Regions from separate parts of the Anoxybacillus sp. TBDG-1 genome, predicted to be linked through region 2. Evidence: predicted binding sites of a transcription regulator. Region 2 holds the regulator's gene; the other holds the start of a gene.
The links. The regulator LexA, encoded in region 2, represses DNA repair genes until DNA is damaged. The targets are predictions, from matches to a motif close to CGAACATATGTTCG.
Positions count from the first base shown of each region.

Region 1 (11,617 bases), on a different contig from region 2:
AAGATAGCAAAGTGCCGTTGCTTCGCCGGAATATAGGTATTGTATTCCAAGACTTCAAACTACTTCCGAAGTTAACGGTATATGAAAACGTAGCGTTTGCTTTGGAAGTGATTGAAGAATCGCCAAAAAACATTCGCAAGCGCGTCATGGAAGTGCTTGACTTAGTAAGATTAAAACATAAAGCGCGCTTTTATCCCGATGAATTATCTGGTGGGGAACAACAGCGTGTGTCGATTGCGCGCTCGATCGTTAACAATCCAGCAATTGTTATTGCTGATGAGCCGACAGGAAATTTAGATCCTGATACATCGTGGGAGATTATGGACATTTTTGAACGCATTAATGACCGTGGAACAACGATTGTGATGGCAACGCATAACCGTGAAATCGTCAATACGATTCGTAGACGTGTGATTGCGATTGAACGCGGGAAAATTGCGCGCGATGAAGTGAAGGGGGAATATGGCTATGAAACTTAACACCCTTCGCCGTCATTTTCGTGAAAGTTTCAAAAGTCTCGGACGGAACGGTTGGATGACGTTTGCGTCCATTAGTGCGGTGACGGTGACGCTTTTACTTGTTGGAGTGTTTCTCGTCATTATGCTCAATATCCAACATATAACGAAGCAAATTGAGCGTGACGTCGAAATTCGTGTACATGTCGATTTAAGTGCAACAGAAGCGGATAAAGACGTGCTTCGAGCCAAGCTTGAAGCTCTTTCTGGTGTGGAAAAAGTAACGTATTCATCCAAAGATGAAGAATTGCAAAAGTTGATCGAAAGTTTTGGAGAGGATGGGAAATCGTTTCGTCTATTTGAGCAAGACAATCCGTTAAGCGATGTATTCATTGTTAAAGCAGAAAACCCGCTTGACACAGAAAAAATTGCAAAACAAATTGAACCGATGCCATCTGTCGGCAAAGTGAAATACGGAAAAGGGCAAATTGAAAAACTATTTGCCGCAACGAAAACGATTCGCAATGTCGGATTAGCGCTTATTATCGGGTTGTTATTTACAGCGATGTTTCTCATCTCGAACACAATTAAAATTACGATTTTTGCCCGCCGTCGCGAAATTGAGATTATGAGATTAGTAGGCGCGACAAACGGGTTTATTCGCTGGCCGTTTTTCCTTGAAGGACTATGGCTTGGCATTTTCGGTTCGGTCATTCCGATTATTATCGTTCTTTCCGCTTACTCGTACGTATTTGATTTATTGTATCCAAAGTTGAAAGATACATTTTTTCAACTTCTCCCATTTTATCCGTTTGCATGGCAGTTGGCAGCTGTGCTCGTTTTATTAGGAGCGTGCATCGGCATGTGGGGAAGCATGATGTCAGTGAGACGATTTTTAAAAGTATAGAAAGAGAGAGGGATTTACGGTGCGAAACAGATGGGGAACGATCGTTGCAGTCGTGATGCTGTTTGTAAGTGTTGCTGCGCCTGCATATGCGGTAACAAATCGCGACATTCAACAAAAAAAGCAAGAAATTAAAAGCGTGCAACAAAAACAATCATCGCTTGAAAGCAAGTTAGAGCAGTCGCAACAAGAAATTGATCGGCTAAAAGCAGAACAAGAAAAAGTGAATGCGGAAATCAAAAAGCTCGATTTGGCGGTAGAGGAAACGAGTGCTAACATTCGTTCGAAACAACAAAATATTGAAGAGACGAAGCAACAAATTGTTGCGCTTAGAAACGAAATTGAAGAAGTCAAAGCTCGTATTAAACAGCGCAATGAATTATTGAAAGAGCGTGCCCGCTCATTGCAGGAAAGCGGCGGTGTCGTGAGCTATTTAGACGTATTGCTTGGAGCAAAAAGCTTTAGCGACTTTATTGATCGAATGAGCGCGGTAGCAACCATTTTTGAGGCGGATCGTCAAATTATTAAAGAACAGGAAGCAGATAAAGCGTTGAAAGAAACAAAAGAGCAACAATTAAATGACAACTTAGTTCGCCTACAAGAACAGCTCAATGAGCTACAAAAACTAAAACAAACGTTAAATGAACAAATTGTGGCAAAAGAAAAACTCATGGCGCAGTTAAAAGAAGAACAAAAACATGAAGAAGAAAAACAACTCGCTTTAGAAGAAGAAAAAGAGTTGCTTGAAAAACAAGAAGCGGCGATGAAAAATCAATTGCAACAAATGATTCGCCGTCAAAAAGAGCAAGAAGAAGCACGGAAACGTTCATTATCGAGCCGCGGTTCGTCTGAAAGCGATGGGGGAAGTTTGCCTCCTGTAACAGACGGGGCGTTTATGCGTCCAGCAAACGGTCCAATTACATCGACATTTGGACCTCGTTGGGGTGAATTCCATTACGGCATTGACATTGGCAAACGTGGCGCTAGCGTTCCTGTCGTTGCAGCAGCTGACGGTTACGTGTATCGCTCATATTATTCATCAAGCTATGGAAACGTTATTTTTATCATGCATTACATTGATGGACAAGTATATACGACAGTATATGCTCATTTAGAATCACGTCTTGTTGGCGAAGGACAAAACGTCAGCAAAGGACAAATGATCGGCTATATGGGGAACACAGGTCGTTCGTTTGGTGCGCACTTGCATTTTGAGTTGCATCGCGGTCCTTGGAATGCATCGAAATCAAATGCAGTAGACCCTCTAAAATATGTTCCATTCTAAAGCACAGCTTGTTTGCTGTGCTTTTGCGCATTAGTTGAGAAAATCAGACGTTCGGTGTAAAATAAATACATCTTCATAAAGTTATGAACAGTACAAGCTATTCATATAATGAAAGCAAACAGGCATCGCACACGGTGTGATGCCTTTCATGTATCGAAGGGTGAGGAGGCACAATATGAACAAAAAAACAATCGCAGCACTCATGATCTTATCGATGTTGTTCGGCTCGGGCGTGACGTATGTCGGAATGCAGTCGCTTTCTTCTGAGACATCGACGATTACGATCGATATGCCAACGACAACGAAGAAGCCGTCGAATGAGGAATTAAAAAAGATTGAACAGGCATACAGCATGATTAAACAAAAATATGTTCAAGACGTAGATGACGCACAGCTTATTGATGGTGCGATTCAAGGAATGATTGCAACACTAAAAGACCCATATTCCGTTTATATGGATAAGGAAACGGCGGAGCGGTTTAACGAGTCGCTCGATTCCTCGTTTGAAGGAATCGGGGCGGAAGTCAGCATGGTTGACGGGAAAGTGACGATCGTTGCTCCGTTTAAAGGGTCGCCTGCTGAAAAAGCTGGGCTTCGTCCAAACGATCAAATTATTAAAGTAAACGGCGAAAGCTTAGAAGGGCTTGATTTATATGAAGCGGTATTGAAAATTCGTGGAAAAAAAGGAACAGTCGCTCGTTTAGAAATCGTCCGTCCAGGAGTAAGTGGCGTATTAACGATTGAGGTCGTTCGCGATGAAATTCCGATTGAAACAGTATATGCGTCAATAAAAGAAGTAAACGGGAAACAAATTGGCTATATTGAAATGACATCATTTGCAGAAAAAACGGCCGAAGATTTTAAAAAGAAGTTGTCTGAATTTGAGAAAAAAGGAATGGCTGGGCTCATCATCGACGTGCGCGGCAATCCGGGCGGCTACTTGCAAAGTGTTGAAGACATTTTGAAAGAGCTTGTGCCAAAAGATAAACCGTATGTACAGATTGAAGAACGCGATGGCGACAAACAGCGCTTTTTCTCGAATGCAACAAAGAAAAAAGATTATCCAATTGTCGTGCTTATTGACAACGGAAGTGCTTCAGCATCAGAAATTTTAGCGGCAGCGTTAAAAGAGGCAGGCGGCTATATGCTCATCGGTGAAAAAACGTTCGGAAAAGGAACGGTTCAACAAGCGTTGCCGATGGATGACGGTAGCCATATTAAATTAACGTTGTATAAATGGCTGACTCCAAATGGAAACTGGATTCACCAAAAAGGAATTGAGCCAGATGTCAAAGTAAAACAGCCTGACTTTTTCTATGCTCATCCGCTTCAAATCGACAAGCCTTTAGCATATGACATGAATAGCGAACAAGTGAAAAGCGCGCAACAAATGTTAAAAGGTCTCGGTTTTGATCCAGGGCGTGAAGACGGCTACTTTAGCAAACAAACAGAACAAGCCGTTCAAGCGTTCCAAAAAGCAAACGGCTTACAAGCGACAGGGAAAATTGATAAGCAAACGGCTGATGTATTGCAAACAAAAGTGATGGAAGCAGTTCGCGACGAACGATACGACGAACAATTGAAAAAAGCATTACAGCTTATTGCGAGATAAAAAAATCCCCCTGTTCATTTTGAAGACAGGGGGACACTTTTATAGGAAGAAGCTAATCATACCGCGTCGTTTTTGTTTTGGCTGCTCATGAACCATTGTCGTTTGTTGTTGGTGTTCGAGGTGAGCAATTCGTTGCTCGAGCTGTTGAATATATTGAAGCATTTCTTCTATTTCGCGGCGATGTTGAAGCAATTGAAAAGAGACGACGTCATCTGCTTTTTGATCAATTTTTCGTTCCAGCTCGTTTAATCGTTGTTCAATTTCTTCCCATTCTGCCTGTTCTTTTTCGTCTTCATCGCTGCCGAGAAATTTATATTTTTCCAATTGTTCGATCGCTTCGTTCGTAAATACGTAATGCCCTGCTTCATTTTTTGTGCATGGAATGTTATATTTTTTCACCCAGCGTTGCACCGTCTTTGTCGATACTCCAAGCCGTTTCGCAACCGCGCTCGTCTTTAGTTCCATTGTCCCACGCTCCTTCCGAATGATATGTTGAAAAAAGTTAGACATTTTTTATGAAACTCCTTGCATGTTGACAAAACTAGTGCCCATTCGGCAAAGAAAGTGAATTTTCGTCAACTATAAACGCTTGAATTTTGTTACAATGAGAAATAGACGACCCGAAAAAATGGAGTTGATGGAAATGGAAGCATGGGGATTTGTGTGGTTAAAAGCGCTCGGAACGTTTTGGTTACAACCGTTATTATATTATGCGATCATATTTGCGTGGTTTATTGGCTGGTGGCGTGTGCAACGTGAAAGACGGGATTTTCATACGCGTATATATCGACCATCGCTTGAATTGCTTGCACTTATTCGTTCACGCAGCTGGTTCGCGCTCATTTTTTCACTTGTGACCGTTGGGGCTGGGGTTGTTCTCCCGAATGATACGCTCGTCTTTTGGGCAATGGTGACGATCGTATGCAGTTTGTTTATGCAGCTTCGGTTGTTGTCGGCTGCATATGTCGGAAGCATCGTCATATTTACCGTTAGTTTTTTTGCGCAAATGGAATGGACACGACCGTTTTTTGCGCGCTTTTTCCCAAACATCATAGAAACGAACGTGACTGCTTTAGCACTCCTCATGAGCTTGCTTTTGTTTATCGAAATGTGGCTCGTTCATCGGGAAGGAGCAGAGTTAAGTTCTCCTCGTCTTGTGACGAGTAAGCGAGGGCTTGTCATCGGTGAACAGTTCGTTCAGCGGCTTTGGCTTGTTCCGTTGTTTATCCCCGTACCGGGGGATGGCGTGCAATCGTTTGCGGTATGGTGGCCGATCATTTCAGGCGGTGAGACGTATTCGTTCGTTCTCGTCCCGTTTTTACTTGGGTTTTCCCAACGTGTGCAAACAGGAATGCCTATTTATTTAGCGAAATGGACGGCAAAGCGCATCGGTTGGTTAGCGTGTGTCGTCAGTTTATTGGCGATCGGTAGCTACTGGGTGAAGCCGCTCGCGATCGTTGCTGCAGTAGTAGCTATTTTATGGAGAGAATGGATCGCTTTATCCGCTAAGTTATATGAACAAAAATTTCCACCATATTTTACGAAGCGAATGAGCGGTCTTGTCATTTTAGGGGTGTTGCCGAATACGCCAGCGCATAAAATGGCGCTTTCTGTTGGCGAAGTGATTGTGAAGGTAAACGGCACATCTGTCGCAACAGAAGAGGAATTTTATGCAGCGTTGCAGCAAAATCGGGCGTTTTGTAAGCTAGAAGTATTAAACGAGAGCGGGGAAGTTCGCTTTGCGCAAACGGCTTTATTTGAAGGAGAACATCACGAACTCGGGCTGTTATTCGTAAGAGATGAGGGATAGCTATGTGGTTTGTATTAGCATTAATTGTACCAGCGTTGTTAGTTATTTTATTTACGAGAGTGACGTATAACCATTATGTCGGTACATTGCTTACTGTCGCGTTGTTAGTGGCATCATATGTAAAAGGATATACCGACCAGTTGTATGAAATTGTCGCTGATTTAGCATCGCTTATTGTCGGATTTTTATATGCGAAACAAATGGTAGAGAAACAAAAACAATCGTAAACCTGTCCAACTGGGCAGGTTTTTTCATAGAATATTTGTTCGTATTTTTCGCTTTTCGTTTCATTTGTATGGTACAATATCAAGTAGAAATGAAGTGGAGGGACCGTTGTGAGCACATTTCAACTAGTATCCGCCTATAAGCCGCAGGGCGATCAGCCGAAAGCGATTGCGAAGCTTGTCGAAGGCATTCAGCAAGGAAAAAAGCATCAAACGTTGCTTGGAGCAACAGGAACGGGGAAAACGTTTACGATTTCAAACGTCATTCAACAAGTGAATAAACCGACGTTAGTGATCGCTCATAATAAAACGCTAGCAGGGCAGTTATATAGCGAGTTCAAACAGTTTTTTCCACAAAACGCGGTCGAATATTTTGTCAGTTATTACGATTATTATCAGCCGGAAGCGTACGTTCCGCAAACAGATACGTACATTGAAAAAGATGCGAGCATCAACGACGAAATTGATAAATTGCGCCATTCCGCAACGTCTGCGCTATTTGAACGACGCGACGTCATTATTATCGCAAGCGTGTCGTGTATTTACGGTTTAGGTTCGCCAGAAGAATATCGCGAACTTGTCGTTTCGCTTCGCGTCGGCATGGAAATCGAGCGCGATCATTTGCTTCGCCGGCTTGTCGACATTCAATATGAACGAAACGATATTGATTTTCGCCGCGGAACGTTTCGAGTGCGTGGAGATGTCGTCGAAATTTTCCCAGCCTCACGAGATGAACATTGTATTCGCATTGAGTTTTTTGGTGATGAAATTGAGCGCATTCGCGAAGTGGATGCACTCACAGGACATGTGATGGCAGAGCGAGAACATGTGGCGATTTTCCCAGCATCGCACTTCGTCACGCGCGAAGAAAAAATGAAGCTGGCGATTGAAAATATTGAAAAAGAATTAGAAGAGCGGCTTCGCGAGCTGCGTGAACAAGGAAAATTGCTTGAAGCGCAACGATTAGAGCAACGGACGCGCTACGATATCGAAATGATGAAGGAAATGGGCTTTTGTTCAGGCATTGAAAATTATTCACGTCATTTAACATTGCGTCCACCAGGCTCAACGCCTTATACATTACTAGATTATTTTCCTGACGACTTTTTAATTGTCATTGACGAATCACATGTGACGTTGCCGCAAATTCGCGGCATGTATAACGGTGACAAAGCGAGAAAAGAAGTGCTTGTTGAACATGGTTTCCGTTTGCCGTCGGCACTTGATAACCGACCGTTGATGTTTGAGGAGTTTGAACAAAAAATAAATCAAGTCATTTACGTATCCGCCACCCCAGGGCCGTACGAATTAGAGCATTGTCCAGAAGTCGTCGAGCAAATTATTCGTCCGACCGGTCTTCTTGACCCGACGATTGACGTTCGCCCAATTCGCGGGCAAATTGACGATTTAGTTGATGAAATTCAAAAGCGCATTGCTCGCAAAGAACGCACGCTTGTGACGACGTTGACGAAAAAAATGGCGGAAGATTTAACCGATTATTTAAAAGATATCGGCATTCAAGTGGCGTATTTGCATTCGGAAATTAAGACGCTAGAACGAATTGAAATTATTCGCGATTTACGATTAGGCAAGTACGATGTGCTCGTCGGCATTAACTTATTGCGGGAAGGGCTCGATATTCCAGAAGTGTCGCTTGTGGCGATTTTAGATGCTGATAAAGAAGGGTTTTTACGTTCTGAACGTTCACTCATCCAAACGATTGGGCGAGCAGCGCGCAACGCGAACGGTCACGTTATTATGTATGCCGATACGATCACGAAATCAATGGAAATTGCGATCAATGAAACGAAGCGGCGACGCGCCATTCAAGAAGCATATAACCGTGAGCATGGCATCGTGCCAAAAACGATTCAAAAAGACATTCCCGATGTCATTCGTGCCACATTTGCTGCGGAAGAAAAAGAAACGTATGAAACGAAAGATGTTCGTCATTTATCAAAAGAAGAGCGTATCGCACTCATTGCCCAACTTGAACACGAAATGAAAGAAGCAGCAAAAGCTCTTCATTTTGAACGTGCTGCCGAACTGCGGGATCTCATTTTAGAATTGAAAGCTGAGGTGTAAACGATGGATCATATTGTCGTCAAAGGTGCACGAGCGCACAATTTAAAAAATATTGACGTCGTTATTCCGCGCAACAAACTCGTTGTGCTTACCGGTTTGTCTGGTTCAGGAAAATCGTCACTTGCATTTGACACGATTTATGCAGAGGGACAGCGTCGATATGTCGAATCGCTGTCGGCATACGCGCGTCAATTTTTAGGACAAATGGATAAGCCTGATGTCGATTCGATTGAAGGGTTGTCGCCCGCCATTTCGATTGACCAAAAAACGACGAGCCGGAACCCGCGATCAACAGTCGGAACAGTGACGGAAATTTACGATTATTTGCGCTTACTGTTTGCGCGTATTGGTCGACCTATTTGTCCGATACATCATATTGAAATTACATCGCAAACGATTGAACAAATGGTTGACCATTTAATGCAATATCCCGAACGGACGAAAATGCAAATTTTAGCCCCAATCGTCTCCGGGCGAAAAGGGACGCATGTAAAAACGTTGGAGGAGATTAAAAAACAAGGGTACGTGCGCGTGCGAGTTGACGGGGAATTGCGCGATGTATCCGAAGACATCGTGCTTGAAAAAAATAAAAAACATTCCATTGAAATCGTCATTGATCGCATCATCATGAAAGAAGGTATTCAATCACGCCTTGCCGATTCGCTTGAAACAGCTTTAAAGCTCGCTGACGGCAAAGTGCTCGTCGATGTGATTGGACAAGAAGAATTGTTGTTTAGTGAACATCATGCTTGTCCGCATTGCGGCTTTTCGATTGGCGAACTAGAGCCGCGCCTATTTTCATTTAACAGCCCGTACGGCGCATGTCCATCATGTGACGGATTAGGGGCAAAGCTTGAAGTGGATCTCGATTTAGTCATTCCTAATAAAGAGTTGACGCTTCGTGAACATGCGCTCGCGCCATGGGAACCGCAAAGCTCGCAATATTATCCGCAATTGTTAGAAACGGTATGCCGCCATTACGGCATTGATATGGATGTGCCTGTTAAACAATTGCCGAAACAGCAGCTCGATCTCTTATTGTACGGATCAAACGGGGAAAAAATATATTTCCGCTATGAAAACGATTTTGGTCACGTGCGCGAAACGTATGTGGAATTTGAAGGTGTCGTTCGCAACGTCGAACGTCGTTATCGTGAAACGACGTCCGATTACGTACGTGAACAAATGGAAAAATATATGACTGAACAGCCGTGTCCGACGTGTCATGGCAACCGATTGAAAAAAGAAAGTTTAGCTGTTTTCGTCGGTGGCAAACATATTGGCGAAGTGACGGCGATGTCGGTCAACGAGGCGCTTACGTTTTTTGAAACGCTCCAGCTAACGGAAAAAGAACAAAAAATCGCTCATTTAATTTTACGTGAAATTGTTGAACGACTTGGCTTTTTAAAAAATGTTGGGCTCGATTATTTAACGTTAAACCGCGCGGCAGGAACGCTTTCAGGTGGAGAGGCGCAACGCATTCGCCTAGCAACGCAAATCGGATCGCGCTTAACGGGTGTATTATACGTGTTAGACGAACCGTCTATTGGGCTTCATCAGCGCGATAACGATCGGTTAATTGCGACGTTGCAAAACATGCGTGACTTAGGGAACACGCTCATTGTCGTGGAGCACGATGAAGATACGATGCTTGCGGCAGATTATTTAATTGACATCGGACCGGGAGCAGGGGCGCACGGCGGGCAAGTAGTATCCGCAGGCACACCTGAGCAAGTGATGAACGATCCACATTCGTTAACCGGTCAATATTTATCGGGGAAAAAATTCATTCCGCTTCCTGTTGAACGAAGAACGCCAGACGGTCGTTGGCTTGAAGTCATTGGGGCGCGCGAAAACAACTTGAAAAACGTCGATGTTCGCATTCCGCTCGGATTGTTTGTTGCGGTGACAGGCGTATCCGGCTCAGGAAAAAGTACGCTCATTAATGAAATTTTGCATAAAGCGTTAGCACAGAAGCTACATCACGCAAAAGTAAAGCCAGGAGAGCATACGGACATTCGTGGTATTCATTATTTAGATAAAGTGATTGACATCGACCAGTCGCCAATCGGTCGAACCCCACGCTCGAATCCTGCGACATATACAGGCGTATTTGACGATATTCGCGATTTATTTGCGACGACGAACGAAGCGAAAATGCGCGGGTATCAAAAAGGACGGTTTAGTTTTAACGTCAAAGGCGGTCGTTGTGAAGCATGCCGCGGAGATGGAATTATTAAAATTGAAATGCACTTTTTGCCTGACGTATACGTTCCTTGTGAAGTGTGTCACGGTAAACGGTACAACCGCGAAACGTTGGAGGTGAAATATAAAGATAAAAATATCGCTGAAGTGCTCGATATGACAGTAGAAGAAGCGCTCACGTTTTTTGAAAACATTCCGAAAATTAAACGGAAATTGCAAACGTTATACGATGTCGGGCTCGGTTATATGCAGCTCGGACAGCCAGCTACGACGCTTTCAGGCGGAGAGGCGCAACGGGTAAAGTTAGCATCCGAATTGCATCGCCGATCAACAGGAAGAACGTTATACATTTTGGACGAACCGACAACGGGCTTGCATGTGGATGATATTGCCCGTTTATTACATGTTCTACAACGGCTTGTGGAGCAAGGAGATACGGTGCTTGTCATCGAGCACAATTTAGATGTCATTAAAACAGCAGACTATATGATTGATCTTGGACCAGAAGGTGGCGATGGGGGCGGACAAATCGTTGCCGTAGGTACGCCAGAGGAAGTTGCTCAAATCGAGCAGTCATATACAGGACGATATTTACAGCCAATTTTAGCGCGCGATCGCGAACGCATGCGTCAGCGTATACCGAGCGTATAACACGCTCGGTTCTCGGTTTTTTTGTACGAAACTTTCCTTTCCAACAATCGTATGTATAAGTAAAGGAAAAAGGGGATGATGAGAATGGAAGGAAATAAGTTGCTTGCAGCGTTATGTTATTTCAGCGTATTTTTTGCCCCGTTTTTATTTCCAATCATCGTTTATTTTGTCACAAAACATGAACGAGTAAAGGAGCATGCGAAAAAATCATTTTTGTCCCATCTTATTCCTCTTGCCATTGTGGTTGCTACGGGTGGGTTATTTATGATTTTCGCCATCGCAGGTGTGGACGGATGGATCGGTCTTCCATTCATCGGAGTAGTTATCGGGGGCATCGTGCATGTCGTTGTTATTGTTTGGAATATTATTAAAGGGATTCAAGTATT
Region 1 covers NZ_JBTZSY010000023.1:2,259-13,875, forward strand. Annotated here, with positions in the region: gene ftsE (cell division ATP-binding protein FtsE) at 1-479, shown strand, start outside; gene ftsX (permease-like cell division protein FtsX) at 469-1,362, shown strand; gene ACYQY7_RS08350 (murein hydrolase activator EnvC family protein) at 1,382-2,644, shown strand; gene ACYQY7_RS08355 (S41 family peptidase) at 2,820-4,256, shown strand; gene ACYQY7_RS08360 (MerR family transcriptional regulator) at 4,296-4,721, opposite strand; gene ACYQY7_RS08365 (PDZ domain-containing protein) at 4,900-6,066, shown strand; gene ACYQY7_RS08370 (CsbA family protein) at 6,069-6,293, shown strand; gene uvrB (excinuclease ABC subunit UvrB) at 6,402-8,375, shown strand; gene uvrA (excinuclease ABC subunit UvrA) at 8,379-11,231, shown strand; gene ACYQY7_RS08385 (DUF4870 domain-containing protein) at 11,316-11,617, shown strand, end outside.
Region 1: a site for LexA is predicted at 6,322-6,335, ahead of uvrB (excinuclease ABC subunit UvrB). Genes of this name have one in related genera too.

Region 2 (19,126 bases):
TTCAGGCTGATAGCGTATTTACGAAAATTGAAGATGCACATTTAGCGGTTGAGTCGGCAAAAAAGATGGTTGCAGCGGCAACGATGAGCTTAGATGAACACGCTTTTGATCATGCAAAACAGGCGATTGAAAACGCGAAAGAAGCGATTACGCGTGCCAAAACAAGCACGCAAAATCCACTGCTTTTACAATGCGAAAAAGAACTAGCAGATGCACACCATCAATTAACCGAAACGATGAATCATATGTAGCAACAAGGTGTCCCATATACTTGGGGCACCTTGTTACGCTTTTTGTTTAACGAGCAACTGACCGTATCGTTGAATTTTTTCTCCTACTGTACACGTTTGAATACAAAACGATTGCGCATACGATTTTCCGCGCTCTTTACGAAACGTTCTCTTTACCAAACAACCTTCGCAATACGTATCAAATAATTCATTTAGCCGAAGCAACACATCTTTTCGATTCATCGTTCACGCTCCAGCTGTATTGTACTTCTAATCATCGTTCCTCGAAGCGCCTGCGTTGCTAACTGATCGGCTTCACTATTTTCTTTTCTACTAATTGGTTCATAAATAGGAGAAATACGAAGCTTCTTCATTTTTTGTTCAATTCGCTCAACCCATCTCCCCTCGTCTGAAAATACAGGCCAATCACTAGATAATTGATGCAATACAACATGCGCATCCCCACGAAATACAACAGACAAATGATGGACACCAAGATGCTCGATTTGTTCGAGTAAAAAATAGAATGCTGCATACTCCGCTTCATTATTGGACTGCAATTCATCTAGCTGCGCATTTGCGCGCATACGAAATGATTTGCCGTTTTGTTTATAATAAATCACAATTCCAACCCCCGCTTTTCTGGACTGACGATCAAACCCACCATCAAAATAAGCAATCACATCATAGGGCTCTGTTTCAATTTCTTTCATTAGCTTGATTAGCTCTTTCTTCGTCCATGCCACACCACGTGTATCATAAAATAAAAGTTGCTTTACTCTCCCTGTTTTCTCTATATCTTCTGCAAAAGATAAAGCCTCCTCCACTTCCATTTCTTTTGATGTCCAAACCATTTCCTTTTTTTTCGGTGTTACATACGTCCACTCCATAAACACCTTCATGTCGCTCACCTTTTCTTTTTGATTTTATTATAACAGTTTAGACAAAAAATGATCTCAATTGTATAATATCCTTTGTGCCTTTATACTTTCATACAAGGGAGGGATCATCTTGTTCAATGAAATACTCGGTCTTTTTTCTGCAATCATTACATTTTCACTTGTATTGCTCATCTATCGTTTCTTTGGTCGCTCAGGTTTATTCGTCTGGATCGGCTTTTCTACTGTTGTCGCTAATTTACAAGTCGTTAAAACGGTTGAATTGCTTGGCATGACAGCTACACTTGGAAACGTCATGTACGGAACCGCCTTTTTAGTGACTGACATTTTAAGTGAAAAATATGGGAAAAAAGAAGCACAAAAAGCGGTATGGCTTGGCTTTTTTACACTTATTTCTCTCACAATCGTCATGCAACTTGCTTTACTATTTAAACCGCATGCCAGCGACTTTGCTCAACCAGCGTTAGAAACCATTTTCGGTTTGTTGCCACGTATCGCACTTGGTAGTTTGCTTGCTTTTTTAATTAGCCAATCACTTGATGTTCACTTGTTTCATTGGTTTAAAAAGAAATTTCCGCATGATTCTCAACTTTGGATTCGCAATAACGGAAGTACGATGATTAGCCAATTGATCGATACGCTCGTTTTCACATCCATTGCATTTCTCGGCGTATTTCCGTTACATGATTGGATGCAAATTTTTATTACAACGTATGTACTAAAATGGATTGTGGCGATGCTAGATACACCTTTTGTATATGTCGCAAAAAAAATAACACCAAAATATATGGAATGATGGTAAAATGTTGTATGAGACTTCGGTCTTATACAACATTTTTTTGTAAAGGAGCGGAATATGAAGTATAAAGCAGATATAAGTTTATTGTTTGTTGCTTTCGTTTGGGGCGCTACGTTTGTCATCGTTCAAAACGCCATTGCTTTTTTGCCCCCGTTGTTATTTAATGGCGTACGTTTTGCGGTCGCAAGTATATTGCTATGGATTTGGGTATTTATCTTTGAACGAAAGCCGCTAGATAAGCAACTTATACGCGCTGGATTTATTCTTGGCATTTGGTTATGTCTTGGATATGCTTTTCAAACAGTCGGCTTATTGTACACTACTTCATCAAAAGCGGGATTCATTACTGGATTAAATGTTGTTCTCGTCCCTTTTCTTTCATTTATGATTTTAAAACAAAAACCTTCACTTAATGCTGTCATTGGAAGTGTATTAGCTGCATGTGGGCTATATTTCTTGACTGTAAGCGGAGATATGTCAATGAACAAAGGTGATCTCTTCGTCTTTTTATGTGCGATTGCTTTTGCATTACATATCGTTTCAACAAGCATTTATGCGACAAAATTTTCAGCCGTCCTACTAACAACCGTTCAAGTTCAGACCGTATCTATTATTTGTTTTATATGTTCATATTTGTTCGAAGATTGGTCCGTTGTTCCGCTCTCCATTTTTTTGAAATTTGATGTATGGGTCGCTTTACTTATTACCGCACTATTCGCAACAACAATTGCTTTCTTTATTCAAACGCATTTCCAACAATATACATCTCCAACGCGTGTTGCTTTAATTTTTGCTCTCGAACCTGTTTTTGCTGCTTTGACTGCGTATATATGGAATGATGAGCGTCTTCAACAGGCCGCTTTATTCGGAGCTGCACTCATTTTATTAGGGATGGTTTTGTCTGAACTCCCTCAACATATATGGCAAAGAAAAAAGAGCGCTCGCCTCTCATAGCGAGCGCTTCCATCTACTTATTACATAAGATAATCCCCCTGTGGCGATACCAAGAAACGCCCCACCAATGACTTCAATTGGTTGATGACCGAGACGCTCGCGCAACAACTCTTCTTTTTGATCTAGCTTTCCATCATCTTGAGCACCTTTTAATCGCTCAATCTCTTCAGTTAATTCGTTCACACGAATAGCTAGCTCTCCTGCTTGATGGCGCACTCCTTGAGCATCGTACATAACAATTAACCCAAAAATAGTTGCAAGAGCAAAATCTATGCTATGCACTCCCCGCTTTAATGCAATATACGTAGCTAGTGAAGCTACTCCTGCAGAATGTGAACTTGGCATGCCTCCCGTTTCAAAAAAAAGCGACCAATCCCACTTTTTCGTTTTCCTTTTCGTCAATGGAATTTTTAAAAATTGCGCTAACGCAATTGTACACAATGCTGTTTGAATGGCTCGATTCATATCCTTGCCTCCTTGTATATATTTTTCGAAAAGACGGATACAATATGCACAGGAGGTGGACGTAATGAGCAAAAATAATGGAAGAAATCGCGGCCAAAACGCTCCAAGCGTCAATCCACAAGGATATGATGCTACATTTACACCCGAACCAAAAAGTGCATTAGAAAATGCGGCGAAAAAAACGAACAAAAAATAAAGAAGAGAGGGGTCTGCTCTCTTCTTATCGTTTTAATTTTTCGCGTAATACCATTGGTAAAATACCGCCATGGCGATAGTAGTCAATTTCTACTTCGCTATCGAAACGGACAAGCACCTCAAATTCTTTTTTGTTTCCTTGTTCGTCTGTTGCTGTTACTTTGACGTAGTCGCGCGGTTTGACGTTTTCATCAATATGCACTTCAAATACTTCTTTACCTGTCAATCCAAGCGTTTCCGCATTTTCCCCTTCTTTAAATTGAAGTGGTAACACACCCATCAGCACAAGGTTTGAACGATGAATACGCTCAAAGCTTTCAGCGATGACTGTTTTAATGCCAAGTAAATATGTTCCTTTTGCTGCCCAGTCACGTGAACTTCCCATACCGTAATCTTTTCCTGCAATGACAACAAGACCTGTGCCATCTTGTTTATACTTCATGCAAGCATCGTAAATCGACATGACTTCTCCTGTTGGCCAATATGTCGTATAGCCACCTTCTGTACCTGGTGCAATTTGGTTGCGAATACGAATGTTAGCAAACGTACCTCGCATCATTACTTCATGGTTACCACGTCGAGACCCATACGAGTTAAAGTCTTTTGGATCGACACCTTTAGAAATTAAATATTGTCCTGCTGGTGTATTTACACCGATTGATCCAGCTGGTGAAATGTGGTCTGTTGTAACAGAGTCGCCAAACTTACCAACCACTCTCAAACCAGTAAGTGGTTTTACTTCTTCCACTTCTGGCGATAATCCTTCAAAGAATGGTGGATTTTGAATGTACGTTGAATTCCCATCCCACTGATAAAGCGGCTCGTCTGTCGTTTCAATCGCGTTCCAACGCGCGTTATCATCAAATACTCGCTCGTATTCTTTACGGAACAATTCTGGTGTTACCGTTTGTTTTACAACTTCTTTCACTTCTTCGGTAGATGGCCAAATATCGTTAAAGTACACATCATTTCCGTTTTGATCTTTGCCGATCGGCTCATTTAATAAATCAATGTCGACTGTTCCAGCTAGTGCATATGCCACAACAAGCGGCGGTGATGCTAAATAGTTACCTTTGACGAGCGGATGAATGCGCCCTTCAAAGTTTCTGTTACCAGACAATACGCTTGTTACAAGCAAATCGTTTTCTGCAATCGCCTTTTCAAGCTCTGGAGCAAGTGGACCAGAGTTACCGATACATGTCGTACAACCGTAACCGACAATATTAAAACCAATTTGCTCTAGGTAAGGGAGAAGACCTGAATCTTTTAAGTATCCTGTGACGACTTTTGAACCAGGTGCAAGCGATGTCTTTACGTATTTCGGAACTTTCAACCCTTTCTCTACCGCTTTTTTCGCTACTAAACCCGCTCCGATTAACACATATGGGTTAGATGTGTTCGTACAGCTTGTAATCGCCGCAATGGCAATCGCACCTGTTTTCATTTTTACTTCTTCGCCGTTTAACGTTACTGTCATTTCTTTATCAAAATCCGCCTCAGTCAAGCCAAAGCCTTGGTTTCCTTGCGGAGAAACAACAGCTTGACGGAACGATTCTTTCATTTTTGAAAGCGGGATTAAGTCTTGCGGACGTTTTGGTCCAGAAAGATTTGGTTCAATTTCAGATAAGTTAATTTCAACAACATCTGTAAATATAGGCTCTTCGGCATCTGGTATATAGAACAAACCATTCGCTTTACAATATGCTTCAACGACTTGCACATGTTGCTCGTCACGACCTGTTAAACGCAAGTAATCTAACGCCTCCGCATCGACCGGGAAGAAGCCACACGTTGCACCATATTCAGGTGCCATGTTTGCTACTGTGGCACGATCAGCTAATGGCAATGTTGCAACACCTGGGCCGAAAAATTCAACAAACTTACCGACGACGCCTTTTTTGCGAAGCACTTGCGTCACTTTTAGCGCAAGGTCTGTTGCCGTTGTTCCATTTGGCAATTTCCCTGTTAAGCGCACACCAATCACTTCTGGCACTGGGAAGTAAGAAGGTTGTCCAAGCATACCTGCTTCTGCCTCGATACCACCAACACCCCAACCTAATACACCAATGCCGTTAATCATTGTCGTATGGGAATCTGTACCTACAAGTGTATCCGGGAACGCTTCATATTCACCATTTTCCCCTTCAACAACGTGAACAACGTTTGCTAAATACTCTAAGTTTACTTGATGCACGATACCTGTTGCTGGAGGGACAGCACGATAATTGCTAAACGCTTTTTGTGCCCATTTTAAAAACTTGTAGCGTTCTGCATTGCGCTCAAATTCTAAATTCATGTTGTACTCGAGCGCATCTTCTGTTCCAGCTTTATCTACTTGAACAGAGTGGTCAATCACAAGATCAACAGGAATTTCGGGGTTAATTTCGTACGGATCTCCACCGATGTCCGCCATCGCTTTGCGCATAGATGCTAAATCAACAACAGCAGGGACACCTGTAAAGTCTTGCAAAATAACGCGAGACGGTTTAAACGGAACGTCTACATCTTTCAGTTCGCTCGTTCCCCATTTCGCCAAATTTTCAACATGCTCTTTTGTAATGACCCGTCCATCAACTTGACGAAGTACCGATTCAAGAAGCACTTTAATGGAATACGGAAGGCATGATACGTTTCCGATTCCTGCTTCTTCAAGCGCTTGTAAGCGATAGTAATGATATTTTTTTCCGTTTACCTCAAATGTAGAACGAGCTTGAAACACATCATTTTTCACCATTATGTATTACCCCCTTCTAAACAAATCATCTTCTCCCACACCCACAAAATTCCTACGCTTTTATCTTAATACAATGCTCTACATAAGTAAATAATAATTGTTTATAAGTTTCAGATAAATGCATATTTTTTTGCTCTCTTTCCAACAATAGTTGTAGGGGGTGAAAAAAGATGGTAAAAAGAAAAGCAAATCACATCATTCCGGGCATGAATGATGCAAGCGCTCAAGGAAAAGGCACAGGTTACAATGAAGAACTCTCCAATGAACCACTTACTGAAGCTCAAAAACAAAATAATAAAAAACGGAAGAAAAATCAATAATCCCGCTTCAAGCGGGATTATTCATACATGTTGACTTCGTCGACAATTGCTTGCAAATCGTGGCGAAATTGTTCAAGCTGTTTTCGTTGTTTTTCCGAAGCTACTTCAAGTGCGTTATTAATTTGCTCAAACGCTTCATTTACCTCTTGTTTTAAATGGTGCAATTGACTTCCATAATCTGCATCGCTTTTTACAAGATGATCATACCATTCTTTTGCTTCCATTGTTCCTTGTTGGGCAGCTTCAAACGCTTGTTGCTTATTTTTATGATAAGGCATGTGATTCACTTCCTCCCTTTTTAATATTATCGTGCCTATTCACGGACGAAATATGCATAAATACCGTTTATCATGCCATCATATGAAAGGAAAGGAGTGTGTCCGCATGAACAAAAATACAAGCAAAGATATGCGCAAAAATGCCCCAAAAGGAGATAACCCGGGACAACCAGAGCCACTTAGTGGTTCAAAAAAAGTAAAAAATCAGAATCATACCCGTCAAAAGCATAACTCAAGTCACGATATGTAAAAGAGCTGACGCCATTGTCAGCTCTTTTACTTGATTCCGTTATTATTTTTTTACATAATAAACGTTGAGGTGGAATGTATGCTAACAGGTTGGTTTTTATGGTTTATTTTATTCTGGGTCGTTTTTCTTCTCGTTATGATGTCGATCGGTGGGTTTTTTATGTTTCGAAAATTTTTAAAACGCTTACCAAAAGAAGATGGAAAATCCGAATTAGACTGGCAAGAGTATTACATTGAACAAACGCGTCATCTATGGTCTGAAAAAGAAAAAGAGTTACTTGAAGATTTAGTTCGTCCTGTTCCCGAGCTGTTTCGTGATGTAGCTCGTCAAAAAATTGCTGGCAAAATTGGAGAGTTAGCGTTACAAGAGAAAGCGAATCGAATTACGGAAGATTTAGTTGTCCGTGGCTATATTCTCGCCACACCAAAACGAGATCATAAATTTTTAATGAAAGCACTACGAGAAAAACAAATTGATTTTACAAAATACGAACATTTACTAGCCAAAAAAAGCTAATCGCCTGTTTGCGGGTTAGCTTTTTTCTTTTATTTCGCGTTGAAGTCGACGATACGATGCATACATCGCTACGCGCCACGGAACGATCATCGAGAAGGCTAAAATCCAAAACATTCCCGCGAGTTCTCCGTACTCAATGGTGCGACTTAAATATGTTTTTAGAGCTAGACGCAATACAATTAAACCAGCAAAAATAAAAACGAACGCTTTTGAGCGTTGTAAGTAAATGTCGTTGCCTCGAGCTTCAAACGAAGACGTTTTAATTAACAAAATAGAAAAAAGCGCTCCAACAAAAATTGCTTCTACACATTCTAGCGCCGTTACTCGAAACATCGGATGAAGAAACATAAGAGCACCTGTGCTCATAAAAATAGGAGGTAATATAATTTTTTTGGCGTTTGTCGGTTTTTCGGCTGCTTTCATACGAATAAGGAAAACAAATCCAGCCATAAATACCGCAAATACCGAACTCAAAATAGCCAAAGTGAATCTTCCTTTCCCATCTTACTGTAACACACGCCGAATGGCTTCAATCACACGGCTCTCATCAAATGGTTTTACGATAAAATCTAGCGCTCCTGCTTCAATGGCTTCAACGACCATCTTTTGTTGTCCCATTGCTGAACACATAATAATTTTTGCATCCGGATCATGCAATTTAATTTCCTTGACAGCTTCAAGTCCGCTCATCACCGGCATCGTAATATCGAGTGTCACCACGTCTGGCTTTAACTCTATATAGAGCTCAACAGCTTCTCTCCCGTTTTCTGCTTCCCCAATGACTTCATGATTTACTTTTTTTAAAATGTTCGCTAATGTCATGCGCATAAATTTTGCATCATCGACAATTAAAATTCTCGCCATCTTCTTTCCCTCCACACCCTAAGAAACTAGAAACCTGTAAAGCCACCAAATATATTTGTCATATAGATCGTGATTTTCGTCATCCAGTCAAAAAACAATACAACCCCCATACCAATCATGACATATCCACCGACTTTCATTAGCTTAACATGATGTCTTCGAATCCAACCCATTTTTCCAATAAAAAACGATAAAAATAAAAACGGCAAAGCAAAACCAAGTGAATAAGCCGTCATATAAACAACACCTAAACTCGGGTTCGTCGCTGCTAGAGCAATAACCGATACTAAAATCGGACCTGTACACGGAGTCCAACCAGCAGCAAACGCCATACCGATAAGAAAAGAACCAATGTAACCTGATGGACGTTGTTGAAATGATAAACGTCGATCAGTCATTAAAAAGGCGGGCTTAAAGATGCCGATAATAACAAATCCGAAAAATACCATCAATATTGCCCCAATTTGACGAATGAGATCTTGGTATGTATAAAAAAAACGTCCAAGCATAGATGTACCAAAACCAATGGCGATAAAAATAAATGAAAATCCGAGCAAAAAAAATAACGTATGTAACAAACTTCTTTTTTGTAACAATGCATAATCGGATTTTAAATCACTAACAGAAATTCCTGTAATATATGATAAAAAAGCTGGATAAAGTGGTAAGCAGCATGGGGATATAAACGAAAGCACACCTGCCCCAAACGCAATAAGCAGTTGAATGTCCATATGATTGACACTCCATTCTTTCTTCATTTAATTATATTTTATCAAAAAAATACAAATACGAGCAACAGCTTCTTCCTGTGCTAAAAAAGACACTCGTTGCTGAGTGCCTTGCTTTTATTTTAATTGGTTGTTCATTGCTTTCATCATTTGATTAATTTTCTTTTGCGATGGAGTCATACCCATTTGCATCATCATCATTCGAATCATTTGCTCGTTAATCGGTGGATTTTTCTTTAAGTAGTTCATCATTGTTTTACGCGCAATAAAAAATCCGAGGGCAACGCCAGCAGCAAGCGCTACAATGCCTACTAAAATCATTTCCCACATATTTTTTCCTCCTTCATGTTGTCTACATTACACTATACTAAACAATAACGGTTTGTACAATATGTTCAGTAAAAAATCTTTATTCGATAATAAAACGGGGAGATGTGCTCCCCGTTTTATTATTTGTCTAATAATGCTTTGACTCGCGCCACAACGTTTTCCACTGTAAATCCATATTCTTGCATAATTTTTTCTCCAGGTGCAGAAGCCCCGAAGCGATCGATAGCTAAAATATCACCTTCATCACCTGTATAGCGCTCCCAACCGAGAGATGAGCCCATTTCAATAGCAAGACGTTTTTTCACATGCTTTGGAATGACACTATCCTTATATTGCGCTGGTTGTGCTTCAAAACGATCCCATGAAGGCATGCTTACAACAGAAACGTGAATACCTTCATTCGCTAACGCTTTTTGTGCTTCTACCGCTAAGCTTACTTCTGAACCAGATGCAAGCAATAATGCTTGTACTTCCTCTTGCGCTTCAGAAACAACGTACGCTCCTTTTTTCACTCCTTCATACGCACGTTCCGCTGTCGTTGCTAGCGTAGGAAGATTTTGACGCGTCAACACAAGCGCCGTCGGACGATCTGTGGATTCTACAGCTAATCGCCATGCAGCTGCTGTTTCATTTGCATCTGCTGGACGAATGACACATACATTCGGCATCGCTCTTAATGAAGCAAGTTGTTCAATTGGTTCGTGCGTTGGACCATCTTCACCAACCGCAATGCTGTCATGTGTAAATACATATGTGACAGGTAATCCCATAAGCGCAGCAAGCCGAATTGCCGGACGTAAGTAATCCGAAAAGACGAAGAACGTACCACCGTACACTTTTACACCGCCGTGGAGCGCCATACCATTTAACGCTGCGCCCATCGCAAATTCACGTACACCAAACCAAATGTTACGACCTCCGTAACTTCCAGGTAAGAAGTCCCCTGCTCCTTTAATCAACGTTTTATTTGAACCTGCTAAGTCTGCGGATCCACCTAAAAATTGTGGCACGACTTTCGCAATTGCATTCAATACTTCTCCAGAAGAAGCACGTGTCGCTAGACTCTTTCCTTCTGCATATATCGGTAACGCTTTTTCCCAACCTTCAGGAAGTTTACCGTCAATCGCCATTTTTAATTGTTTTGCTAAATCTGGGTATGCCTTTTCATATTCAGTAAATAAAGCATTCCACTCTGCTTCTTTTTTCTCCCCGGCTTCTTTTACTACTTTTTCAAAATGAGCGTACACTTCGTCTGGAACGTGAAAATCTTCTTCAAACGTCCATTTATACGCTTGTTTTGTTAGTTTAATTTCATCTTTCCCAAGCGGAGCACCATGTACATCTGCTGTTCCTGCTTTGTTTGGTGAACCGTAACCGATTGTTGTTTTCACTTCAATTAATGTCGGGCGTTCTAAATCTCTTTGAGCTTCAGCAATAGCTCGAGCAATCTCCTCGATGTTATTACCATCTTCTACACGAATATATTGCCACCCGTACGCTTTGAAACGCTGTTCTACACTTTCTGAAAACGAAAGATTTAATTCGCCATCTAGCGAAATATCATTTGAATCATAAAGGACGATGAGGCGACCGAGTTTTAAGTGACCAGCTAACGAAGCAGCTTCTGCAGAAACCCCTTCCATTAAGTCACCGTCACCGCAAATGGCATATGTAAAGTGATTGACGATTTCGAATTTATCCTTGTTGTATGTAGCCGCTAAATGCCGCTCTGCCATCGCCATTCCGACAGCCATCGCAATCCCTTGCCCAAGCGGTCCAGTTGTTGCTTCGACACCTGGTGTATGACCGTATTCCGGATGCCCTGGTGTTTTACTTCCCCATTGACGAAACTGTTTAATATCTTCCATCGTGACATCGTAACCGCTTAGGTGGAGCAAGCTATACAATAGCATTGAACCATGTCCTGCTGATAATACAAAGCGATCTCGATTGAACCATTTTGGATTGCGTGGATTATGGTTCATAAACTTCGTCCATAATGTATACGCCATCGGTGCTGCACCCATTGGCATGCCTGGATGACCGGAATTTGCTTTTTCAATCGCATCAATTGACAACGTACGAATGGCTGTAATTGATAATTGTTCGATAGAGTTTGTCATTATCTTCATCCTTTCGTTTGCAAGCATTCTCACCTTTTATGATATAGAAAAGTTCGTAAAATGTACAATGGTTCACAACATTTTTTTTTTGACAAACTGCTGAAAAAAGAGAACATCTACGTAGTATGTTCTCCATGATAAGCGCATTAATGCAAACGTTTTTTCTTACTATCCTTTAATTTTTTTGGTGTGACATCATTGCCATTTGGATCAATAACTTTTACAGCATGCAATGTTTCAATCATCGACGCTCGGAAGGCAGCAATATACTCCGTACGAAGTTGAAGCTGTTCTTGCTTTTCTTCATCTGTAAGACCGCCTACCTTTGCTTTTTTAGCTAGCGCATTAATTCGTGCTATTTTTTCAGAAGATAACATTCAATCTCATTCCTTTGTATTGACATTTTTACTCGTATCATCATACAAAAATTTTTCTTTGTTGGCAAGTTGCTCATATTCTTTGTATCGGCGATGAACGGTCGCTTTTGATACATCATACCCTAGTGAACGGAGCGTAGCCGCAATTTCTGCGAACGTTAAGCGATTTTGACGTAAACGAACAATGTCTTCTATCGGTACGTCTTTCCGATCTCGCCCAGCCTGTTCGCCAACATTTCGCAAATTATTTTCCGGTCGATAGCCGTTTTGAACAGCCCGTTGCATCCCACGTTTAATTTTTAAGTTATGTATTTTTCTTTGATACTCCTCTACAATACTAATGATTTCTAACACCATCGAATCTGCTTCTGACAACTGAAGCTCTCCGCGATGACTAACTGTATACACGCGAATACCTTCTTTTTGTAAACAACGGAGAAGGGCAATTTTTGCATTTCCCCGTCCGAGCCTTGTTTCATCTTGAACGAGAACGACATCAATGCGATGTTGTTTAATTGCATCAAGCAACTCCATAATTCCTACGCGTTCAATGTCATAACCACTTGCTTGTTCTTCAATGATCTTGATAATATTCATTTCATATTCTTGGGCTAACTTTTCAAGCTCCTCTTTTTGTCTTTGTAACGATGTTTCTTGTGTCTGTTTTGTCGTACTTACACGACAATAAATAATTGCGTTCATCCGCCATCCCTTTCCCTATGGTTTGTTAGCAACAAGTTCATTTTCATGATTTGATTTTAACACAGGAATGACGATTTTCTCACCAACGATTAATCGATCATCCAAACGCCCATTCACTTTCATTACCCATTCAATAAATTGCTGGTGCGACAATTGATGCTCGTGCTTGTATTGATCTGCAAGCTCCCATAATGTATCACCTGCTGATACTGTAATCTCAACATATTTTTCTTTATCCACAGATTGTGTTACGTGTAAAAATGCCCATGCAAATAGTACACTAAATAAAACCATCACCACATAATGTACTTTCCCCACACGACCTACCCCCTAGAACATTTGTTTGTATATATAATAACGAGAACCTTTGTTCGTGTCAACTGTTTTTTCGAACTTATGTTTGTATTAACATACAAAATTATGTTATAATACGGACAAAGATTGAAAAGGAAGAGGTGTATAATGATGACGAAATTGTCAAAACGGCAACAACAAATTTTGGACTTTATTAAACAAGAAGTGCGTACAAAAGGGTATCCACCGTCAGTAAGGGAGATTGGCGAAGCGGTCGGTTTAGCCTCGAGCTCTACCGTCCACGGACATTTAGCTCGTTTAGAAAGTAAAGGCTTCATTCGACGTGATCCTACAAAACCTCGAGCTATTGAGATTTTGGACGAGCACGAATCCATCCCGAAAACCAATGTCATCAATGTTCCGATCGTTGGAAAAGTCACAGCTGGACAACCAATTACTGCAATTGAAAACATTGAAGAATATTTCCCTCTTCCAGAACGGTTCGTCTCACCAGATGATCAAGTATTTATGCTGCAAATTGTCGGAGAAAGCATGATTGAAGCCGGTATTTTAGACGGGGACTATGTGATCGTTCGTCAACAACAAACAGCTAATAATGGAGATATCGTTGTAGCAATGACTGAAGATCATGAGGCGACAGTGAAGCGATTTTTTAAAGAAAAAGATTATATCCGTTTGCAACCCGAAAATTCAGCGATGGAACCAATTATTGTTCAAAATGCTATAATTTTAGGAAAAGTCATAGGTGTATATCGTGCGATTCATTAAGAAAAAGGAGAACATAAAAAAGCTAACGGAAAAACCGTTAGCTTTTTTAGTAGAGGCTCATATATTGTTCACGTTCCCATGGATGTACTGCTGTGCGGAACATATCCCATTCAATTTCTTTCGCCTCGACGAAGTGCTCAAATAAATGTTTACCAAGCGCATTAACGACTACTTCATCCGATTTTAAGTTTTGAAGCGCTTCTGCTAATGTTGCAGGCAAGTCAACAATACCTTCTTCTAAGCGTTCCTCCTTTGTCATCACATAAATATTGCGATCGACTGGTGCAGGAGGTGTTAACTTATTTTTAATTCCATCCAATCCAGCTGCCAATAATACAGCCATTGCCAAATATGGGTTTGCCGCAGGGTCTACACTACGCACTTCAATGCGCGTACTCATGCCACGTGACGCCGGGATACGAATAAGTGGACTACGGTTACGTGCAGACCATGCCACATAACAAGGTGCCTCATAGCCTGGAACGAGACGTTTGTATGAGTTCACCGTTGGGTTTGTTACTGCTGTAAAGTTCGGAGCGTGCTTTAATACACCCGCAATAAACTGCAATGCTGTTTCGCTTAGTTGCAATTGACCATTTGGATCAAAAAAGGCATTCTCACCATTTTTAAAGAGCGATAAATTACAATGCATACCTGAACCATTCACACCAAAAAGCGGTTTTGGCATAAATGTCGCATGTAAACCGTGTTTGCGTGCGACTGTTTTTACGACAAGTTTGAATGTTTGAATATCGTCGCACGCTTTTACGGCATTGGCATACTTGAAGTCAATTTCATGTTGCCCTGGTGCAACTTCATGATGGGATGCTTCGATTTCAAATCCCATCTCCTCTAACTCTAGTACAATATCGCGCCGACAGTTTTCTCCTAAATCCGTTGGAGCTAAGTCAAAGTAACCACCATTATCGTTTAACTCTAACGTCGGCTCTCCTTTTTCGTCTAACTTAAATAAGAAAAACTCCGGTTCTGGACCTAAATTAAACTCTGTAAATCCGAGCGCTTCCATCTCTTTTAATACACGTTTTAAGTTATAACGTGGACATCCTTCGAATGGCGTACCATCTGGATTGTAAATATCGCAAATAAAACGCGCCACTTTCCCTTTTTCTGCTGTCCACGGGAAAATCACAAATGTATCTAAATCTGGATACAAATACATATCTGACTCTTCGATGCGAACAAATCCCTCGATCGATGATCCGTCAAACATCATTTTATTATCGAGCGCTTTTTGTAATTGACTAACTGGAATTTCCACGTTTTTAATCGTACCGAGAATGTCTGTAAACTGCAAACGAATGTACTTTACATTCTCTTCCTTAACAATACGAAAAATGTCTTCTTTCGTGTACTTAGCCATACATATTCCTCCCCCAAAATGAAAAAGATTATTTATGTTAAAAAACATAAATTTTTAGTGAAAAAAGCGAGCTATATCTCCTTGACGAAGCGATGCCCGATTAAAACGACCGGCTTGCATCAACTCGGCACGCAACAGTTTGCGCAACTCCGCTTCGGACAAATCTTGTTTCATCACTTTCGGCGCAACAGACGGCGTTGTTTCCGTATGTTGTTGTTGACGCGAAGCAAAAATTTGTTTAATGCCTGCTAAATTAACACCTTGCTCGATTAAATCTTTAATTTCAAGCAAACGATCCACGTCATTAAACGAAAATAATCGGCGATTACCTTCTGTCCGAGCAGGTGAAACAAGACCGTGTTCCTCATAATAGCGAATTTGTCGCGCTGATAAATCTGTTAATTGCATAACGATGCCCATTGGAAATAATGGCATGGAGCGACGAATGTGACTATTCATGTCGACCCCTCCTTACGTAATACGTATTTTCATTTTATTCTATGTCACTTTATATGTCAATAACATGTTATATTTTATCACATATTTTTTCTGGAAGATTTTACAATTGAATCAATTGTTTTTCGAGCAATCGATCAATTGCCATACACACAGCAATTTTTACATGTGAATACGTTAATCCTCCCTGCACATACGCCACATAAGGCGGTCGAATCGGCCCATCAGCTGATAGTTCAATGCTTGCACCTTGTACAAACGTTCCTGCGGCCATAATGACGTCATCTTCATAGCCTGGCATGTAGTTTGGATATGGCGTAAAATGCGAATTGACAGGAGATGCAAATTGAATCGCTTGACAAAACGCGATCATTTGTTCTGCATCGTCAAATTGCACGGACTGAATTAAATCGGTGCGTGCCGCATTCCATGCCGGATACGTATTCATTCCGATTCGTTCAAGCATAGCTGCAGTAAAGACCGCACCTTTTAGCGCTTGACCGACAACATGTGGCGCTAAGAAAAACCCTTGATACATTTCTTGTAAACTGTATAAAGAAGCACCGGCTTCCGCTCCAATTCCCGGTGATGTCATCCGATACGCACACATTTCGATATATTCGCGTTTACCAATGAGATATCCTCCTGTCTTTGCCAGTCCACCACCAGGATTTTTAATAAGCGACCCAGCAATTAAGTCTGCACCAACATGACACGGCTCTTGCTCCTCGACAAATTCTCCATAACAGTTATCGACGAAAACGACAACGTCTTGTTTGATTGCTTTGACAAAATCAATCATCTCTTTTATTTCAGCAATTGTAAATGATGGACGTGGGTCATACCCTTTTGACCGTTGAATACCAATCATTTTCGTTCGATCATTGATCGCTTGTTTTACCGCTGCAAAATCGACTTTACCTTCTGGAGTGAGCGGTACGCTGCTATAGCTGATATGAAACTCTTTTAGCGAACCGATGCCTTTGCCGCGAATACCGACAATTTCTTCAAGCGTATCGTACGGTTTGCCGGTAATATATAATAGTTCATCTCCCGGACGTAACACGCCAAATAAGGCAATTGTAATCGCATGCGTGCCAGAAATAATTTGTGGACGGACGAGCGCTGCTTCCCCACCGAATACATCTGCATACACTTTTTCTAACGTATCGCGCCCGATGTCATCATAGCCATATCCTGTCGACGGAATAAAATGCGCATCGCTTACTTGATGGCGGCGAAAGCTTTGTAATACGCGATATTGATTGGAATCAATGCGCTCATCAATCGCTTGATGAATCGATGCAATTTGTGCTTCAATTTCTTTAACGAGCCTAGCAATTTTCTCTCCATGTGTGAAATGCTGAAACATAACAAAACCCTTTCTATTTACTGTATGTTCTTAGTTGTAACAAAAGTGGATGCTCTGGCAATAGGTAACCGCTACATTCATACATACCACTTTGTTCATTGAAATGAATGTGTCGTACAATTGTTTCTGATTTTAGCTGGGCGAGCAATTTTCCTGCAAACGCTGGAATCGTCACATCGTAACGCTCCATCGCCTCTGTCATCTTTTCTTCAATAAAGTTGCGCAAATTTTGAACATCTTGTTCATGAAACGCACTCACTAACATATAATCGGTCTTCGGGCTTGGTACAAAGCTTGGAAGGACGATGTCACGTTTGTTATATACCGTCGCCATTGGAATGTTTGTCGCTTCCAACTCCTCAAGCAAACGGTAAACGGTTTGTTCATGTTGAATATAGTCCGGATTTGACGAATCAACAATATGTAAAATCAAGTCGGCTTCTTTCACTTCTTCTAGCGTCGAACGAAACGCCGCAACGAGCGTTGTCGGCAAGTCTTGAATAAACCCGACCGTGTCCGTCAAAAGCGTAGTATAGCCACTTGGTAACACCAGTTTCCTTGTGAGCGGATCTAGTGTCGCGAACAATAAATTTTCTTCAAACGCATCCGCGTTCGTGAGCCGGTTAAAAAGCGTTGATTTCCCAGCGTTTGTGTAGCCGACTAGCGCGATTTGAAACACCGCATTTCTCTTTCGTCGTTCGCGATACCGTTCGCGATGTTCAACGACCGCTTTTAGCTGCGCTTTAATTTCGTCGATGCGGCGGCGAATATGACGACGGTCTGTTTCTAGTTTCGTTTCTCCCGGTCCTCTCGTTCCGATTCCACCGCCTAATCGAGAAAGTTCTACACCTTGTCCACTTAAGCGCGGCAAAATATACTGTAACTGGGCAAGCTCGACTTGCAATTTCCCTTCCCTTGAGCGAGCACGGCTTGCGAAAATATCTAAAATAAGTTGCGTCCGATCAATGACGCGTACGTTTAATAACTTCGTTAAGTTGCGGTTTTGGCTTGGTGACAATTCATCATTAAAAATAACGACATCTGGTTCAAGCTGTTCAACAAGCCGAACAAGTTCTTCCACTTTTCCTTTACCGATATATGTCGCTGGATGAATCGTGTCCCGTTTTTGTATAAGACTTATAACTACCTCACCGTTTGCAGTATGAACGAGTGAAGCCAGCTCTTCCATTGAGTACGAAAACCGTTCGTCGTCGACGTGTGGCAATTGGCAACCAACAATAATGACTCGTTCCTTTCCCATATTTCCCCTCTTTCCTATTGAACATCTGTTCTCATCATAACAAATCTAGTTTAAAAGTGCTATGGTCGAAAAATGATCATTGATTTTTTTATATTTTATACATAAAATTTTAACGTAATGTTACATAACAGAAAGGATTGCGATGATGACTTGGGAAGTATTAAGTATAATTGGCACTGTTGCTTTTGCGATTAGCGGAGCGATTGTCGCTATGGAAGAGGAATACGATATTTTAGGTGTATACATTCTGGGAATTGTAACCGCATTCGGCGGCGGTGCTGTACGCAACGTATTAATTGGCGTACCTGTATCTGTCCTTTGGCAACAACAAACACTTTTTTTCATCGCGTTTATCGCGATGACGATTGTCTATTTGTTTCCACAAAAAACGTTACCCCATTGGCAACGTTGGGGAAACTTTTTTGATGCTCTCGGATTGTCAGCCTTCGCCATTCAAGGAGCATTATATGCTGTTCAAATGAATCGTCCGTTAAGTGCAGTCATTGTTGCTGCTGTATTGACTGGAAGTGGAGGCGGAATGATTCGCGATGTATTAGCGGGAAGAAAACCTCTCGTATTGCGTGATGAAATTTATGCTGTTTGGGCGATTTTAGCAGGCGTTGCGGTCGGAACCGGTATCGCACATTCTCCAATTAGCTTGTATGTATTGTTTATTGTCGTTGCGGCATTGCGCATTTTATCGTATACATACAACTGGAAATTGCCGAATAAATCGTTAAAAACAAACAACTAAAGCAGGAGACCTCAAAGGGAGCTCCTGCTTTTTTATCCTTCCCATCTCTCCACAA
Region 2 covers NZ_JBTZSY010000009.1:16,773-35,898, forward strand. Annotated here, with positions in the region: gene ACYQY7_RS04275 (DUF2564 family protein) at 1-251, shown strand, start outside; gene ACYQY7_RS04280 (zinc-finger domain-containing protein) at 285-473, opposite strand; gene ACYQY7_RS04285 (ribonuclease H family protein) at 470-1,120, opposite strand; gene ACYQY7_RS04290 (queuosine precursor transporter) at 1,242-1,925, shown strand; gene ACYQY7_RS04295 (DMT family transporter) at 1,986-2,882, shown strand; gene ACYQY7_RS04300 (divergent PAP2 family protein) at 2,877-3,347, opposite strand; gene ACYQY7_RS04305 (Small acid-soluble spore protein) at 3,412-3,543, shown strand; gene acnA (aconitate hydratase AcnA) at 3,568-6,276, opposite strand; gene sspO (small acid-soluble spore protein O) at 6,447-6,596, shown strand; gene ACYQY7_RS04320 (hypothetical protein) at 6,614-6,874, opposite strand; gene ACYQY7_RS04325 (small acid-soluble spore protein P) at 6,981-7,124, shown strand; gene ACYQY7_RS04330 (DUF2621 domain-containing protein) at 7,203-7,640, shown strand; gene ACYQY7_RS04335 (CcdC family protein) at 7,656-8,123, opposite strand; gene ACYQY7_RS04340 (response regulator) at 8,145-8,504, opposite strand; gene ACYQY7_RS04345 (cytochrome c biogenesis CcdA family protein) at 8,531-9,235, opposite strand; gene ACYQY7_RS04350 (YneF family protein) at 9,350-9,562, opposite strand; gene tkt (transketolase) at 9,682-11,685, opposite strand; gene ACYQY7_RS04360 (DUF896 domain-containing protein) at 11,832-12,062, opposite strand; gene ACYQY7_RS04365 (YneB family resolvase-like protein) at 12,069-12,764, opposite strand; gene yneA (cell division suppressor protein YneA) at 12,780-13,082, opposite strand; gene lexA (transcriptional repressor LexA) at 13,230-13,847, shown strand; gene glnA (type I glutamate--ammonia ligase) at 13,894-15,228, opposite strand; gene ACYQY7_RS04385 (MerR family transcriptional regulator) at 15,283-15,687, opposite strand; gene ACYQY7_RS04390 (methionine gamma-lyase family protein) at 15,788-17,056, opposite strand; gene hflX (GTPase HflX) at 17,070-18,317, opposite strand; gene ACYQY7_RS04400 (trimeric intracellular cation channel family protein) at 18,463-19,071, shown strand; gene ACYQY7_RS04405 (thiolase family protein) at 19,104-19,126, opposite strand, start outside.